DNA from 3 places in the Devosia sp. Z11_6 genome. Region 1 is predicted to be linked to each of the others. Evidence: predicted binding sites of a transcription regulator. Region 1 holds the regulator's gene; each other region holds the start of a gene.
What was found. Region 1 encodes LexA, which represses DNA repair genes until DNA is damaged. Its sites were predicted from a motif close to TGTTCNNNNTGTGTTCNG; they were not measured.
Positions count from the first base shown of each region.

Region 2: the regulator LexA is predicted to act here: its motif matches at 1,790-1,807, upstream of AC3YMN_RS02105 (putative DNA modification/repair radical SAM protein).
Region 3: the regulator LexA is predicted to act here: its motif matches at 1,957-1,974, upstream of recA (recombinase RecA).

Region 1 covers NZ_JBYUNQ010000003.1:126,992-132,069, forward strand. Annotated here, with positions in the region: gene trpD (anthranilate phosphoribosyltransferase) at 1-450, shown strand, start outside; gene trpC (indole-3-glycerol phosphate synthase TrpC) at 447-1,262, shown strand; gene moaC (cyclic pyranopterin monophosphate synthase MoaC) at 1,259-1,741, shown strand; gene AC3YMN_RS09985 (molybdopterin molybdotransferase MoeA) at 1,738-2,940, shown strand; gene lexA (transcriptional repressor LexA) at 3,049-3,762, shown strand; gene AC3YMN_RS09995 (NUDIX hydrolase) at 3,861-4,169, shown strand; gene AC3YMN_RS10000 (IlvD/Edd family dehydratase) at 4,854-5,078, opposite strand, start outside.
Region 2 covers NZ_JBYUNQ010000001.1:438,840-443,917, forward strand. Annotated here, with positions in the region: gene mnmA (tRNA 2-thiouridine(34) synthase MnmA) at 1-256, shown strand, start outside; gene AC3YMN_RS02095 (hypothetical protein) at 253-459, opposite strand; gene AC3YMN_RS02100 (ring-cleaving dioxygenase) at 616-1,566, opposite strand; gene AC3YMN_RS02105 (putative DNA modification/repair radical SAM protein) at 1,811-3,049, shown strand; gene AC3YMN_RS02110 (UdgX family uracil-DNA binding protein) at 3,046-4,521, shown strand; tRNA gene AC3YMN_RS02115 (tRNA-Met) at 4,581-4,657, shown strand; gene AC3YMN_RS02120 (LacI family DNA-binding transcriptional regulator) at 4,722-5,078, opposite strand, start outside.
Region 3 covers NZ_JBYUNQ010000001.1:967,048-972,125, forward strand. Annotated here, with positions in the region: gene cckA (cell cycle histidine kinase CckA) at 1-375, shown strand, start outside; gene AC3YMN_RS04560 (DUF2237 family protein) at 412-768, shown strand; gene araD1 (AraD1 family protein) at 779-1,774, opposite strand; gene recA (recombinase RecA) at 2,057-3,130, shown strand; gene alaS (alanine--tRNA ligase) at 3,419-5,078, shown strand, end outside.

The DNA of each region.
Region 1 (5,078 bases):
ATGCTCGGCGTTTATTCCCCGGAATGGGTGGAGCCGGTCGCCGCCGCGCTTCTCGCCAACCGGGCGATCAAGGCTTGGGTGGTGCATGGTCGCGATGGGCTGGACGAGCTTACGGTCACTGGCCCCTCCTATGTGGCCGAGATCGCTGACGGCAACCTTCACAGCTTCGAAGTCACCCCCGAAGATGCGGGCCTGTCGCGCCATGATCCCAATGACCTCCTGGGCGGCGAACCCGAATATAATGCCCTCGCCATCCACGCGCTCTTTGACGGCGCGCCCGGCGCTTATCGCGACATCGTTCTCCTCAACGCCGCGGCCTCGCTGATCGTGGCCGATGTGGTGAGCGATCTGCGCAGCGGCGCCGCCATGGCCGCCGAAATGATCGACAGCGGCAAGGCCCGGGAAACCCTCGAGCGCCTCGTCGCCATCTCCAATGGAACACCCCCATGAGCGATATTCTCAAGCAGATCGAAGCCTATAAGCGCGAGGAAATCGCCGCGGCCAAGGCCCTGCGCCCTTGGGACGAAGTGGTTGCCGCCGCCCATGACCAGCCCCCACCACGCGGCTTTCTCACCGCCATCAAGGCCAAGCGCGCCCGCGGCGAATACGCCTTGATCGCCGAGGTCAAGAAAGCCAGCCCCTCCAAGGGCCTGATCAGGCCCGATTTCAACCCGGCAGAGATCGCGCGCGCCTATGAAGAGGCCGGCGCGACGTGCCTGTCGGTCCTCACCGATCAGCCCTCGTTCCAGGGCTCGCCGGCGTTTTTGCGGGAGGCGCGCGACGCCACCGCCTTGCCGGTCCTGCGCAAGGATTTCCTCTTCGAAACCTACCAGGTCGCCGAAGCGCGCGCTTGGGGGGCCGACTGCATCCTCATCATCCTTGCCGCTGTTGGCGACGATGTGGCCCGCTATCTGCTCGATAGCGCCCGCGAGTGGGGCATGGATGCGCTGGTGGAAGTGCACGACCAGCTCGAGCTCGACCGGGCGCTGGCGCTCGACGCCGAGTTCATCGGCATCAACAACCGCAATCTGCGCACGTTCGAGACCCGACTCGATACCTCGGTCAACCTTGCTGGCGGCGTGCCCGCGGGCAAGGTGCTGGTCAGCGAAAGCGGCATCAACGGCCACGAACACCTGCAGCATCTCGACCGCACCGCCGGCATCGGCACCTTCCTTGTCGGCGAATCGCTGATGCGCCAGGCCGATGTGGTCGCCGCCACCCGCGCCCTCCTGCAGGGTACTCTCCAGGCCGCCCATCCATGAGCGAGCCGCAGCTGACCCATCTCAACGAGCGCGGGGAAGCCCATATCGTTGATATCGGCGACAAGGCAGTCACCCGCCGCCGCGCCCTCGCCCAGGCGGTGATCAGCGGTCGGCCCGAAACCATTGCCGCCATCATGGGTGGCGCCCTCAAGAAGGGCGACGCCCTGGCCGTCGCGCGCGTCGCGGGCATCATGGCAGCCAAAAAGACCGCCGAGCTCATCCCTCTTTGCCACCCCATCCCGCTCACCAAGGTCAGCGTCGAGATGGAGGCGCGCGAGCCCGGCGCCATCACCATTCTTGCGACTGCCGAAACCACCGGCCAGACCGGGGTGGAAATGGAAGCCCTCGTGGCGGCCTCCACCGCCGCGCTCACGCTTTATGACATGGCCAAGGGCATTGACCGCGAGATGGTTATCTCCGCGATCTGCCTGCTCGAGAAATCGGGCGGCAAGTCCGGCGATTTTCAGCGGGCGCCATGAGCCTGCTCCCGGTTGAAGACGCCCTCACGGCCATTTTCGCCCGCGTGCCGCCCGCCCGCACCGAGTCGGTGCCGCTGGAAGCTGCCGCCGGCCGGGTGTTGACCGAGCCCCTGCTTGCCCGTCATGACCAGCCGCCCTTCCCTGCCAGCGCTATGGACGGCTATGCCGTGCGCGCCGCCGATATCGTGCCGGGCGCGAGCCTTGCGGTCGTGGGTACCGCCCAAGCCGGCGCCGGTTTTGGCGCGGAAGTCGCCCCGGGCACCTGCGTGCGCATTTTTACCGGGGCGCCCGTGCCCCCCCGCGCGGATGCCGTGATCATGCAGGAGGAAGCGACCCGCACCGGCGACCGCGTCAGCTTTGCCGCCCAGCCTCCCATCGGGCGTAGCATTCGCCCGCTTGGCGACGATTTCCGCCAAGGCCAAGAGCTGATTCCGAGAGGCTCTCGCCTCACTCCCATGCAACTGGCCGTCGCGGCCGCCGCTAATTGCGCGACGCTGCCCGTCGCCGTGCAGCCGCGCATAGCGCTCCTTGCCACCGGGGACGAACTGGTGCTGCCCGGCGCCACGCTCGGACCGGGCCAGATCGTCGCCTCCAACAGCTTTGGTTTGCGGCCGCTGCTTGCGCCTTACGCCGCCGAGATCCGCGACTACGGCATCGCTCCCGACAACCGCGCGGCGCTTGCCGAGCGCCTCGCCGCCATCTTTGCCGAAGCGCCCGATTTCGTCATCACCACGGGCGGCGCCAGTGTTGGCGACCATGACATCGTGCAGGAAATCCTGCTGAGTCTCGGCGTCCAGCTCGATTTCTGGCGCATCAATATGCGCCCGGGCAAGCCGCTTATGTTCGGCACAATGGCCAAAACCCTGGTGTTTGGCCTGCCTGGCAATCCGGTTTCGGCCATGGTGACCGCCGCCGTCTTCATCAAGCCGGCGCTCCGCCGCTGGCTCGGCGTCGCCGAACCCGCCCGCTGGCACCTGCCGCTTCTTGCGCCCACGCCGCCCAATACCGCCCGGCGCCACTTCATGCGTGCCCAAATGGTGCATTCAAGCCAAGGTGCGGGCTTGCTCCCGATCAGCGAAACCGATAGCGGTCATACCTCCTCGCTGGCCCGTGCCGATATGCTGCTGGTGCAGCCGGAGTACGATCCCGGACAACCCGCCGGCACCCTAGCTGCGGCCATTCCGCTGGACGGGTTCTAAGCAGAGCCAAAGAATTTTCTCCTGCGCCCTTGAGCGTTATTGCAGAACATAACTGGAACACCTATGCTCGTTCAGTCTTTGTTCCGATTCTGCGATTGAAGGGCTCCGATGCTGACGCGCAAGCAACATGAACTGCTGATGTTCATCCATGAGCGGATGAAGGAAAGCGGCATTCCCCCTTCGTTTGACGAGATGAAGGACGCGTTGGATCTGGCCTCCAAGTCGGGCATTCACCGCCTGATCACGGCGCTTGAGGAGCGCGGCTTCATCCGCCGCCTGCCCAATCGCGCGCGGGCACTGGAAGTGCTCAAACTCCCCGATTCGATGAACCCCGCGCTCGGCGGCCGCAAGGCCCGCTTCGAGCCCAGCGTCATCGAAGGCAATCTGGGCCGTGTTGCCGCTCCGCCGCCACGCTCGGGCTGGAGCGATGATTATGTGCGCCCCGTCGCGGTCCCGGTCATGGGCCGGATCGCCGCCGGTACCCCCATCGAGGCCATCCAGAGCCACTCCCACACGATCTCGGTGCCGCCCGAGATGCTTGGCCCGGGCGAGCACTATGCTCTGGAAGTGCGCGGCGATTCGATGATCGATGCGGGCATTTTCGATGGCGACACTGTGCTGATTCGTCGCCAGGATGTTGCCGGGACCGGCGAGATCATCGTTGCGCTGGTGGATGACGAGGAAGCCACCCTCAAGCGGCTGCGCCGCAAGGGCAACACCATCGCGCTTGAAGCGGCCAATCCCGCCTACGAAACCCGCATCTTCCCGCCCGACCGCGTCAAGGTTCAGGGCCGCCTCGTGGGCCTGCTGCGTAAATATTGACCCCGAGGGTCGAAAAACTCTGTCCCGTTCTGCTGCGGGTGGTGGCGCAAGAACGCCAGTGCTTGGCGTTCAGGCATCCTTTGGCTGGCTTGCAGCTGGTGAAAGGAACGCGGGAAGGCTCCGAGCCGATGGAAGTCGGTGCTCTGCGCGAACTCGCAGAGGAGTCAGGCCTCCAGGCAGAGGCTTTGCGCACGCTGCCATCCAGCAATTCCATTGCAGAGCAACAGCTTTGGCACTTCGTTGTGGTGAGTGCCGCCGCTCCCGTCCCCGAACACTGGTGTTACTTTACGCAAGATGATGTTGGTCATTGGTTCGAGTTCTTCTGGTGGCCACTCGAGCGCCAACCCGGACCCGAATGGCACCCCATGTTTCAGCGCGCCCTCGCCCATATAGGTCGCCACGCCTGAGCCCTGAGTTGGCCAGGAACAAGCGTCTTCAACGGAGCTCGTTGACGCCCAATAGTCCTCATGAGCCGCACCAGACCAGCGCCTTTGTGCCCCCTCCTTCACCCTCCCCCTTGAGGGGAGGGCCGGGGTGGGGGTTCAGTCCCCTCCTCCGCGAGTGACGTTAGACCCGGCTGGCCACCTCCAGCGTGCAATCCGCTCAAGCCCCATGCCCCCCGACAATAACTTATCCCCGCCCCCGCCGATCGCCCGCATAGTCTCCTCATCCGCGCACCCAAGCGAGATCATGACGAGTGGTTGGTGCGTGGAGGCTGGAGGATCGTGGGTCGCCGCGATCCGGCCGGTGTCCGCAAGAGCCGTGGACCTCTATCGTCCGGTGGTCTTGGGTGAAGAATCGCGATGGCAGCTGCACTGGCCATCGGAACCCTGATGTGGCGCAGGCAGCGGTGCCCGCCAGGGTTTAGTTCAACATCCGCGGAATCTGGCATGCGCCGCAGGAGGGAGCGGGCATCGGCACCCAGTCGCTGTTGGCGAGGCGGAGCTTCCGTTTTGCGCAACGTTTTTTGAGGCAATGCCTCGCCAACGCCGCTCCCAACCGGAGGCCTCGTGCCGACCGGAGTTTCGCCGTGCCTTGGAAACAAAAATCCCCGCCGAAGCGGGGATCTCGAAGTCGTTGGGGCTCAAGCCCTAGTGGTTGTCGCGCGGCACGCCATAGGTCTGGGCAATGCGCTGGTAAGCCACTGCTGGCTTGAGTACGGCGCCATTGCCAAGCTGGTCGACCAGCCCGCGCTGGATTTCCTGCCAGGGCGTCTGGTGCGCGGGGTACTTGTAGCCGCCCGCTTCCGCCAGTTCTTGCCGGCGCGTCGCAATCTCGGCGTCCGAGATCAGGATATCGGCGGTGCCATTGTTGAG
Region 2 (5,078 bases), on a different contig from region 1:
GCTGGGGCCGCGGCCGCTGGCCGAAGCTGCCGCCGGCAATGGTGCACCGGTCGAGGTCAAGGTGCGCTCGACGCGCGGGCCGCAGCCGGCCGTGATCCAGATGCGCGATGGCGCGGTTTATGTGACGCTGGTGGCCGGCGAATATGGCATTTCGCCGGGCCAGGCCTGCGTGTTCTACGCCGATGACAGCGCCACGTCCGAAGTACTGGGCGGTGGGTTCATCGCGGAAGCGGTGCCGGCGGTGTTTGCCGCCTAGTTGGCGGGGGCGGGCGTTGGCTCAGTGAAGCCCTTTTGCAGGGGTATCGCGTCTTCGGGGGCGATGTTCTGTTCTGCCTCGATCGTGTCGTAGTTGCGCCATTGCACGAGATTGGTGAACACCGTCGCTGCCACCGTGATCACGGCCAGCCCGATGAAAATGGCGAGCACCCATTGGCTGGAATTGAGTTTTCGCACGGGCATGGCAGTTGCCTTTGAAAGTGGTCAACGGGGGCGCACCCCACGGGATGCGCGCCGGGTTTAGCACCTTCGCTGCGCTTTGGCTAAGGCCCTGGTGACGCGCCGCGCCAATGCGCTCTCCTCCCCGGGCGGGGAGGAGAGCTTGTGGACTGAAGCGGTTTAGACCAGGGGCTTGAGGCCCGCTTCGATGCTCGCCCGCCGGCTTTCGAGGAAAGGCGGCAGGGAAAGGCTTTCACCCAGGGTTTCCATCGGCTCGTCGGCAGCAAAGCCGGGCACGTCCGTCGCGATCTCGAACAGAATGCCATTGGGCTCGCGGAAATAAAGCGAGGTGAAGTAGAAGCGCTCGACTTCCCCGCTCGAGCGGATGCCGAACGAGTTGACATGGGCGATCCACTGCCGGAGCGTATCCTGGTCAGGCGTGCGGAAGGCCACATGGTGCACGCCGCCGGCACCGGGCCGTGCGGGGGGCAGACTTGGGTCAACCACCACGTGCAGTTCGGCGGCGGGGCCTCCGGGTCCCATCTCGAACACATGGGTTTCCCCATTGCGCTCGCGAGCGGGATAGGTGCGCACCTTGCGCATGTTCATCACCTGCGTCAGGACCACTTCGGTGCGATCGAGGCGCGGCACGGCAAGGCTGATCGGCCCAAGGCCAATGATCTGCCGCTCGGCAGGAACGGGCGACTTGGCCCAGGGCACGACCTTGTTGGCGGGATCGAGCACGAGGCGGAAGCGCTGGCCTTCGAAATCCTCGAAATCGAGCGAGGTATGACCGTTGCGTTCCTTGATGGCCGAGGTGCCGACGCCCTGCGCCTGCAGGTGCTCTTTCCACCATTGCAGGCTGTCCTCGCTACCGACGCGCAGGCCAGTGCGGCTGACAGTGTGGTTGCCGCGCTGCTCGCGGGCGGCGTCGAAATCAAAGAAGGTCAGGTCTGCGCCGGGCGAGGCCACGCCGTCACCATAGAATAGGTGGTAAGCAGTGGTGTCGTCCTGGTTGACGGTCTTCTTGATCAGCCGCATGCCCAGGGTCTGGGTATAAAACTGCAAGTTCTTGGCCGCCTGTGCGGTGACTGCGGTCAGGTGGTGGATGCCGCCAAGCTGAAGGTCCATTGGTGTTCTCCTTGGAGTGCACACGCTCGTGAGCCGAGCCTTGGTGCCGTTGCCCTCAAGATAGGTGAAGTTGCCCGGTCCCGTCAGCCCATGGCGCCATAACGGGTTGTTGCGCCTGAGCGAACAATGGAGCCCCATCGTTTCCAGGACGAGGGGGCGATCACAAGCTGGCTAGAACAGGTTTTCACGGGTGCTTTTGGTTTGTTCACGCGTTAAGACTGGCGTGAACAGATGAGGAACGTGGATGGCGGCTTTAACCCTTCGTCGCAAGCTGGCCGTGTTGTCGGACGCCGCCAAATATGATGCCTCCTGCGCTTCCAGCGGCACCGAGAAACGCAACAGCAAGGCGAGCGGCGGCATCGGTTCGACCGAGGGCAATGGCATTTGCCACTCCTATGCGCCGGACGGGCGCTGCATTTCGCTGCTCAAGCTGCTGCTGACCAATTTCTGCATCTATGAATGCAGCTATTGCATCAACCGCTCCTCGTCCAATGTGCAGCGGGCGCGCTTTTCCGTCGAGGAAGTGGTGGGACTGACCCTCGACTTCTACAAACGCAACTATATCGAGGGGCTGTTTCTGTCCTCCGGGATCATCCGCTCGCCCGACTATACGATGGAAGAAATGGTGCGGGTGGCGCGCAGCCTGCGCGAGGACCATCACTTCGCCGGCTATATCCATCTCAAGGTCATTCCCAATGCCGCGCCTGAGCTGCTGGCGGAAGCCGGGCGCTGGGCGGATCGGCTATCGACCAATATCGAGCTGCCGACCGATCTGGGGCTGGAGGCACTGGCGCCGGAGAAAAAGCCGAGCGAGATCCGCACGGCCATGGCCCGCATCCGCGGCAAGCTGGCGGAAGCCGCGCCTGAGCCAAAGACCAAAGCCGACAAGCCCAAATATGCGCCGGCGGGGCAATCCACGCAGATGATCGTGGGTGCCGATGCTGCCAATGACGAAGCCATCCTGACGCGCGCGGCGGGGCTGTATTCGGGCTACAAGCTCAAGCGGGTTTATTACTCGGCCTTTTCGCCCATTCCCGACTCCAGCGCCAAGCTGCCCCTCAAGGCGCCGCCGCTCCTGCGTGAGCACCGGCTCTACCAGGCCGATTGGCTAATCCGGTTCTATGGCTTTGACGTGCCCGAGATCGTGGCGGGCGGGGAGGGTGGGTTGCTGGACCTGGCGATCGACCCGAAGCTTGCCTGGGCGCTCAAGCATCGCGAGCGCTTTCCCGTCGATGTGAACCGCGCCGACCGCGAACTGCTGTTGCGGGTGCCGGGACTGGGGACCAAGAGCATCGAGCGGATCATCACGACGCGGCGCCACCACAGTTTGCGCCTTGAAGATGTGGCGCGCATTGTCGGCTCGATCGATGCGGTGCGCCCGTTCATCGAAGCGGTGGACTGGACGCCGGGCGGTATGACCGATGATGCAAAGCTCAAGGCCAAGCTGACGCCGCAGCCCGAACAGTTGAGCCTGTTTGCATGATTTCGGTGCGGCTGGAGAAGCGCAACGACTTTGCCGAGTGGCGGGCCAAGGCGCGGCAGTTGTTGCTGGCGGGCGTGCGGCCCGAGCAGGTGATCTGGCGGGGGCCGGGGGAAGAAAACGGGTTGTTCGAAGCGGGCGATTCCATGCTGCCAAGCGGGGAAGGGGCGGTCGGGAGCGTGCCGCCCGCCTTTATCGAGTTGGCGCAGTTGGCGATCTGCAACAATGATCCCGAGCGGTTTGCTCTGCTCTATCGCTTCTTGTGGCGCCTGCTGGAGGATCGAGGGCTGATGACGGCGGCCTCCGACCCCGATTTGCTGCGCCTAACCGGTCTGGCTTCGGCGGTCCGGCGCGACAGCCACAAGATGAAGGCGTTTGTGCGCTTCAAGGCTGTTATCGACGATAGCGGGCTCGAGCGCTTTGCCGCCTGGTTCGAGCCCGAGCATTTTATCCTTGAACGTACGGCACCGTTTTTCGAGCGCCGCTTTGCCGGCATGATCTGGGCGATCATCACGCCCTATCGCTCGGCCTTTTGGGACGGGCAGGAGCTGTTGTTCGGGCCGGGCGGGCAGAAAAGCGACGTGCCCGAGGATGATGCGGTCGAGGGCGACTGGAAGACCTATTTCGCCTCCATCTTCAATCCTGCGCGGCTCAAGATCGGCGCGATGAAGGGGGAGATGCCGATGAAATACTGGCGCAACCTGCCCGAGGCCGAACTCATTGCTCCCATGATCCGAGGTGCCAGAGAAGCGGAGCGGGAAATGATCGAGCGGGTTTCGAGCCAACCACCGGCACGGCATCTGCGGCGCCCGACAGAGGCGCCGGCAGTCCAGGATGGGGAGCGCGAGGTCGCCTCGCTCGCCGAGGCACGCGCGGCCGTGCAGGAATGCCGGCGCTGCCCGCTGTTCGAATTTGCAACGCAAGCGGTGTTCGGGGAAGGACCCGAAGCCGCCGACGTGATGTTTGTTGGCGAGCAGCCGGGCGACCAGGAGGATCTGGCGGGGCAGCCCTTCGTGGGGCCAGCGGGCAAGGTGCTGGATGCCGCGATTGAAAAGGTGGGGATCGACCGCGAGCAGGTCTATGTCACCAATGCAGTCAAGCATTTCAAGTTCGAGCCGCGCGGCAAGCGGCGCATCCACCAAAAGCCCAATGGGGGCGAGGTGGAGGCGTGCCGATTCTGGCTCAATCTGGAGCGGGCGTTCGTTAAGCCCAAGGTGATCGTGGCGCTGGGCGCCACGGCGGCGTCGAGCCTGTTGGGGAAAGCGGCAACGATTTCACGGCTGCGCGGTGCGCCGATCACCATGGATGATGGCACGATGCTGTTTGTGACCAATCATCCCTCCTATTTGCTGCGCATTCCCGAGCGGGAGCGCCAGGAAGAAGAGCGGGCCAAGTTCGAGGCGGACCTCGTTTTGGTGCGCGACGCGATCGAGCGGGTCAGAACAGCGCAGAACTCAGTTGCGTCACACACTTGACAGCGCCGCTCGCCAAAACTAGGTATTCGCGCATCGGCCTTATCGAGGCTGAGCCGTGAGGCGGAGTAGCTCAGTTGGTTAGAGCAGCGGAATCATAATCCGTGTGTCCCCAGTTCAAATCTGGGCTTCGCTACCAATCAAAACCCCCGGGCAACCGGGGGTTTTTTGTTGCCTTCTGTCCGGATGGTGTGCCGGGCCCATCACTTGCCGGCCAGGAGGGGGAAGATGGTTTCGCCTTCCACCATGGTCACGCCGATTTCGAGTTGCTGCACGGCGCGCTCGCCGTCCATATGATGCACCAGAAGCCGCACCGCCCCCCGGCCGATCGCTTCGCGATCCACCCGTGCCGTACTCAGGCGGGGGGTGGCCATGCCGGCGATGGGCAGATCATCAAAGCCGATAATGGAAAAGCCGGGTGGGAGCGGGCTTTCGGGACCGTACAGGCCCTCCAGCATCTCCACGGCCGCAATGTCATTCCAGATAAAGGCGGCGGTTACATCGTGCTTGCCCCCGAGGATGTCGCGCAGCAATTCGCCGGTCTTGCGCTGATCGGTGCT
Region 3 (5,078 bases), on a different contig from region 1:
CTGTTGGTTGAGGACGAGGAAAGCGTGCGGGCATTCTCCGCGCGCGCATTGCGAGCGACCGGCTACGAGGTGTTCGAGGCCGATGGCGGCGAAGAAGCCCTTGAAGTGCTCGAAGAGCTCGAGTTCAAGATCGATCTGATGATTTCGGACGTGGTGATGCCCGAGATGGATGGGCCGACGCTGCTCAAGCATGTGCGCAAGACCATGCCGCGGCTCAAGGTGATCTTTGTGTCGGGTTATGCCGAGGAAAGCGTGCGCCGCGATATCGAGGATGACCAGAGCGTCGAGTTCCTGCCCAAGCCTTATTCGCTGGACCAGATCAATTCCAAGGTCAAAGAGGTGCTGCAAAAGCAGGACGAAGGCCAGGCGCAGTGAACGCGCGCAATTTCGGTGAAGGGGCGGGGGAGCGCAATGTGCTCGGCGAACCGCTCGAGCCCTTGCTCCACCAGTCCGCTGACGGGGTTCTTCCGCAGCGGCTATTGTGCGGCGGGCCCAGACGGCGTAGCCCGGCATCTGGTCTGCATCGAGGCGAGCGAAGCCTTTCTCGCCTACTCCAAAAGCGCGGGCAATGATCTGTCCACGCCCCGCCCCGAATGGGGCTTTCCCGGGCTCAAGGCGGGAGACCGCTGGTGCCTTCTGGCCGAGCGGTGGGCACAGGCGCTGGAAGCGGGGCAGGCGCCCCGCGTCTTCATGCACTCAACCAATGAAGCGGTGCTGGACGGGCTAAGCCTTGCTGATCTCAAGGCTCATGCACGCGATTTGAATTGAGCGGCTCCCCCTAGTAGAGATCGCCGATGATCAGCGGATGCTCGTCCTCGATCCGGACGGGATTGCGCAGGGGAGCGCCGAACTGGCTTTCCTCGATCTCGAATACGTCATTGGGCTGAGTGACGATGTTGTCCGCAAAGCTGAGCGTCGCCGTGCCGAACATATGCACATGCACGTCGCCAGGCTGGCGGAACAGGCCATATTTGAAGTGGTGATATTCCAGATTGGCGATGGTGTGGCTCATATTGGCCTCGCCCGAGAGGAACGGCTTTTCCCAGATCACCGCACCATCGCGATAAATGCGCGACATGCCTTCGATATGGTCGGGTAGATCACCCACCCGCAGCTCGGGACCAAAGGCGCAGGCTCGCAGCTTGGAATGGGCGAGATAGAGATAGTTGACCCGTTCCGTCACATGATCGGAAAACTCATTGCCCAGCGCGAAACCAAGGCGGCGGGGCTGGCCATTGGCGTCGATCAGGTAGATGCCGGCGATCTCTGGCTCTTCGCCAGCATCGCGGGCAAAGGACGGGGATGGAATGGGGTGACCGGGATTGACCACGGTCGTGCCATTGCCCTTGTAGAACCATTCCGGCTGGACGCCCCGGGCGCCGCCTTCGGGCTTGCCCCCTTCAAGGCCCATCTGGAACATCTTCATGGAATCGGTCAGCTGTTCGGCTTGCTTGGCGGCGTTGCCCTTGTGCATGGCATCGCGCGTGGCGGCCGAGCCCAGATGGGTCAGCCCTGTGCCGGTGATATAAAGATGGGCCGGATCGGGATGATCGATCGGCGCGAGCATGCGCCCTTCAGCCAGGATGTCGTGCCGATTGATGGCGTCGCCAAGCCCACGCTGGGCAACGAGCGCCGCAAGACCCGCGCCTTGCGCGAGGGCGGTCGTGGCGAGCTCATAAACGCTGGTGGTGGTGTTGACCCGGCGGGCGACGTCACCCTCTACTGCTGCCACGGCGCGGGCGCCCGATTGATCGAAAAACTGGATGAGATTCACGGGGTTTGCTCCTCGATTGCCTGTTGCGGTCGTCCCGTGCATAAAGCGCAACCCGGGCCGGCCCGGCAAGCTCTTTTGCGCGCCGCGTGGCGGTCAGAGTTCCATCTGGGCACGGAGGGGCTGCGGTCCAGGGACTGCGGTTCTTTTGTTGCAAGGGGCGCGAAAAATCGCCTTGACAGGAGCGGAACAAAATGAGAACAAGAGGGCACTTCTCGTGGATTGATCTTCCGGAAAGCAGCGCGTTGCGCCCGGTCCCGGAGCGTGGAATAAGGAGAGACTCGTATGGCAAATACCCCGCTTCGGATCGTTGAAGGTGGATCAATGGACAAGGACAAGGCTCTCGCCGCGGCGCTGAGCCAAATCGAGCGCAATTTCGGCAAGGGCTCGATCATGCGCCTTGGCGAGGCTGCCTCGATCGAGGTTGAGGCAATATCGACGGGCTCGCTCGGGCTTGATATCGCCCTCGGAATTGGTGGCCTGCCCAAGGGCCGCATCGTTGAAATTTTCGGGCCGGAAAGCTCAGGCAAGACCACGTTGGCGCTGCATGTGATTGCCGAGGCGCAGCGCAAGGGTGGCGTTTGCGCTTTTGTGGATGCCGAGCACGCGCTCGATCCGATCTATGCCCGCAAGCTGGGCGTCAATGTGGATGATCTGCTGATCTCCCAGCCTGACGCTGGCGAACAGGCGCTCGAAATCACCGACACGCTGGTGCGCTCGGGCGCGATCGATGTGCTGGTGGTTGATTCGGTAGCGGCATTGACGCCGCGGGCCGAGCTTGAAGGCGAAATGGGCGACTCGCTGCCGGGGCTGCAGGCCCGGTTGATGAGCCAGGCCATGCGCAAGCTGACCTCGTCTATTTCCAAATCCAAGTGCCTGGTGATCTTCATCAACCAGATCCGCATGAAGATTGGCGTGATGTATGGTTCGCCCGAAACCACGACCGGCGGCAATGCGCTCAAATTCTATGCCTCGGTGCGGCTCGACATTCGCCGGATCGGCGCCATCAAGGACCGCGAGGAGATCGTGGGCAACCAGACCCGCGTCAAGGTGGTCAAGAACAAGCTGGCCCCGCCGTTCCGCCAGGTTGAATTCGACATCATGTATGGCGAAGGTATCTCCAAGACTGGCGAGTTGCTCGATCTTGGGGTCAAGAGCGGCGTGGTGGAAAAGTCGGGCGCCTGGTTTTCCTATGACAGCCAGCGCATGGGGCAGGGGCGTGAGAATGCGCGCCAATTCCTCAAGGACAATCCGGCGGCTGCGGCAACCATCGAGCAGGGCGTGCGCGAAAGCTCGGGCCTGCTCGGAGAAGTACTGCTGGTATCGGGCGGTGACGACGCTGCCGACAGCGACGAATAATCAGTTCCCATGCAGGGTGAAGAAAGGCATCGCGAGAGCGGTGCCTTTTCTTTTGGGTCTGCGGCAGACGCCCAGCTGCAAGCAGGCGAGACAGAGCTGCCGCCAACCGCAATCCAGATTCGTTTATGTCGGGCTTGGCGATGCTCATGGAGCGCTCTAGCCGGCGTCCCCATACCTAGCCGTAAGCGGGGCGCACCGATGCTGGACAGCGCTGCGCCGCACGGGCTAGAAAGCCAGCCAAAGTCTTGCGGCGTCCACGGGGCGCCAATCCGCCATGAAAGCCATTCTATGACCAGCGTAAACGATCTCCGCTCGAGTTTTATCGACTTTTTTGCCCGGAATGGTCACGAGGCGGTTCCGTCGAGCCCGTTAGTACCGCGCAATGATCCCACATTGATGTTCACCAATGCGGGTATGGTGCAGTTCAAGAACGTTTTCACCGGTCTCGAGAAGCGCCCCTATACGACCGCTACTTCGGCGCAAAAGTGCGTGCGCGCCGGCGGCAAGCACAACGATCTGGACAATGTCGGCTTTACAGCCCGGCACCACACCTTTTTTGAGATGCTGGGGAATTTCTCCTTTGGCGATTACTTCAAGGACCACGCCATCGAACTGGCCTGGACCTTGCTGACCAAGGACTGGGGTCTTCCCAAGGACCGGCTGATGGTTACCGTCTACGAGGACGACGACCAGGCCATGGAGCTATGGAAGAAGATCGCCGGGATCGGGGAGGACCGGATTGTGCGGCTGGGCGCCAAGTCCAACTTTTGGCAGATGGGCGACACAGGCCCGTGCGGGCCGTGCTCGGAGATATTCTACGACCATGGCGACAAGGTCTGGGGCGGCCCTCCCGGCTCGCCGGATGAAGATGGCGATCGCTGGATCGAGATCTGGAACCTCGTGTTCATGCAGTTCGAGCAGCATGCCGACGGCTCGCGCACACCATTGCCACGCCCGTCAATCGACACTGGCATGGGCCTTGAGCGTATTGCCGCCGTGATGCAGGGTGTGCACGACAATTACGATATCGACCTGTTCAAGGCGCTGATCGGGGCTGCTGCCTCGGCGATCGGCACCGAGGTCGAGGGCGAGGGTAACCGCAGCCTGCGGGTGATCGCCGATCACCTGCGCTCGATGTCGTTCCTGATCGCCGAAGGCGTGCTGCCGTCTAATGAAGGACGTGGCTATGTGCTGCGCCGGATCATGCGGCGCGCAATGCGCCATGCCACGCTGCTCGGCGCTGAAGAGCCGGTGATCCATAAGCTCGTTCCTGCGCTGGTGCGCGAAATGGGCCAAGCTTATCCCGAGCTGTCGCGCGGGGAGGCCATGATCAGCGAAACGGTGCGGCTGGAGGAGGGGCGCTTCCTTAAGACCCTTGGACGGGGCCTGCAGATTCTCTCGGATGAAACGAGCACTCTCGCCGAAGGCGATACGCTGAACGGCGCCACCGCGTTCAAGCTTTATGACACCTATGGGTTCCCGCTCGATCTCACCCAGGATGCGTTGCGGGCGCGCGGCATTGCTGTGGACCAAGCGGGCTTTGATGCCGCCATGGCCCAGCAAAAGGCAGAAGCGCGCCGGAGCTGGTCAGGCTCGGGCGAGGCGGCCACCGGCGCGGTCTGGTACGGGCTGGCTGATCGGCTTGGGCCCACGGAGTTTCTGGGCTACGAAACCGAAACGGCCGAAGGGGAAGTCACCGCATTGCTGCGCGACGGAGCCGAGATCGATCGGCTTGAGGCCGGGCAAGAAGGTTATGTGGTACTCAACCAAACCCCGTTCTACGGCGAGAGCGGCGGGCAGGTTGGCGATGCCGGCTCCATGCGTGGTGACGGCGTCAGCGTTGTGGTCACCGACACGCAAAAGTACCATAGTGTGTTCGCGCACAAGGTGAAGGTCGAGACTGGAGCGCTGCGCGTGGGACAGGCCCTCGAACTCGTGGTTGACCACG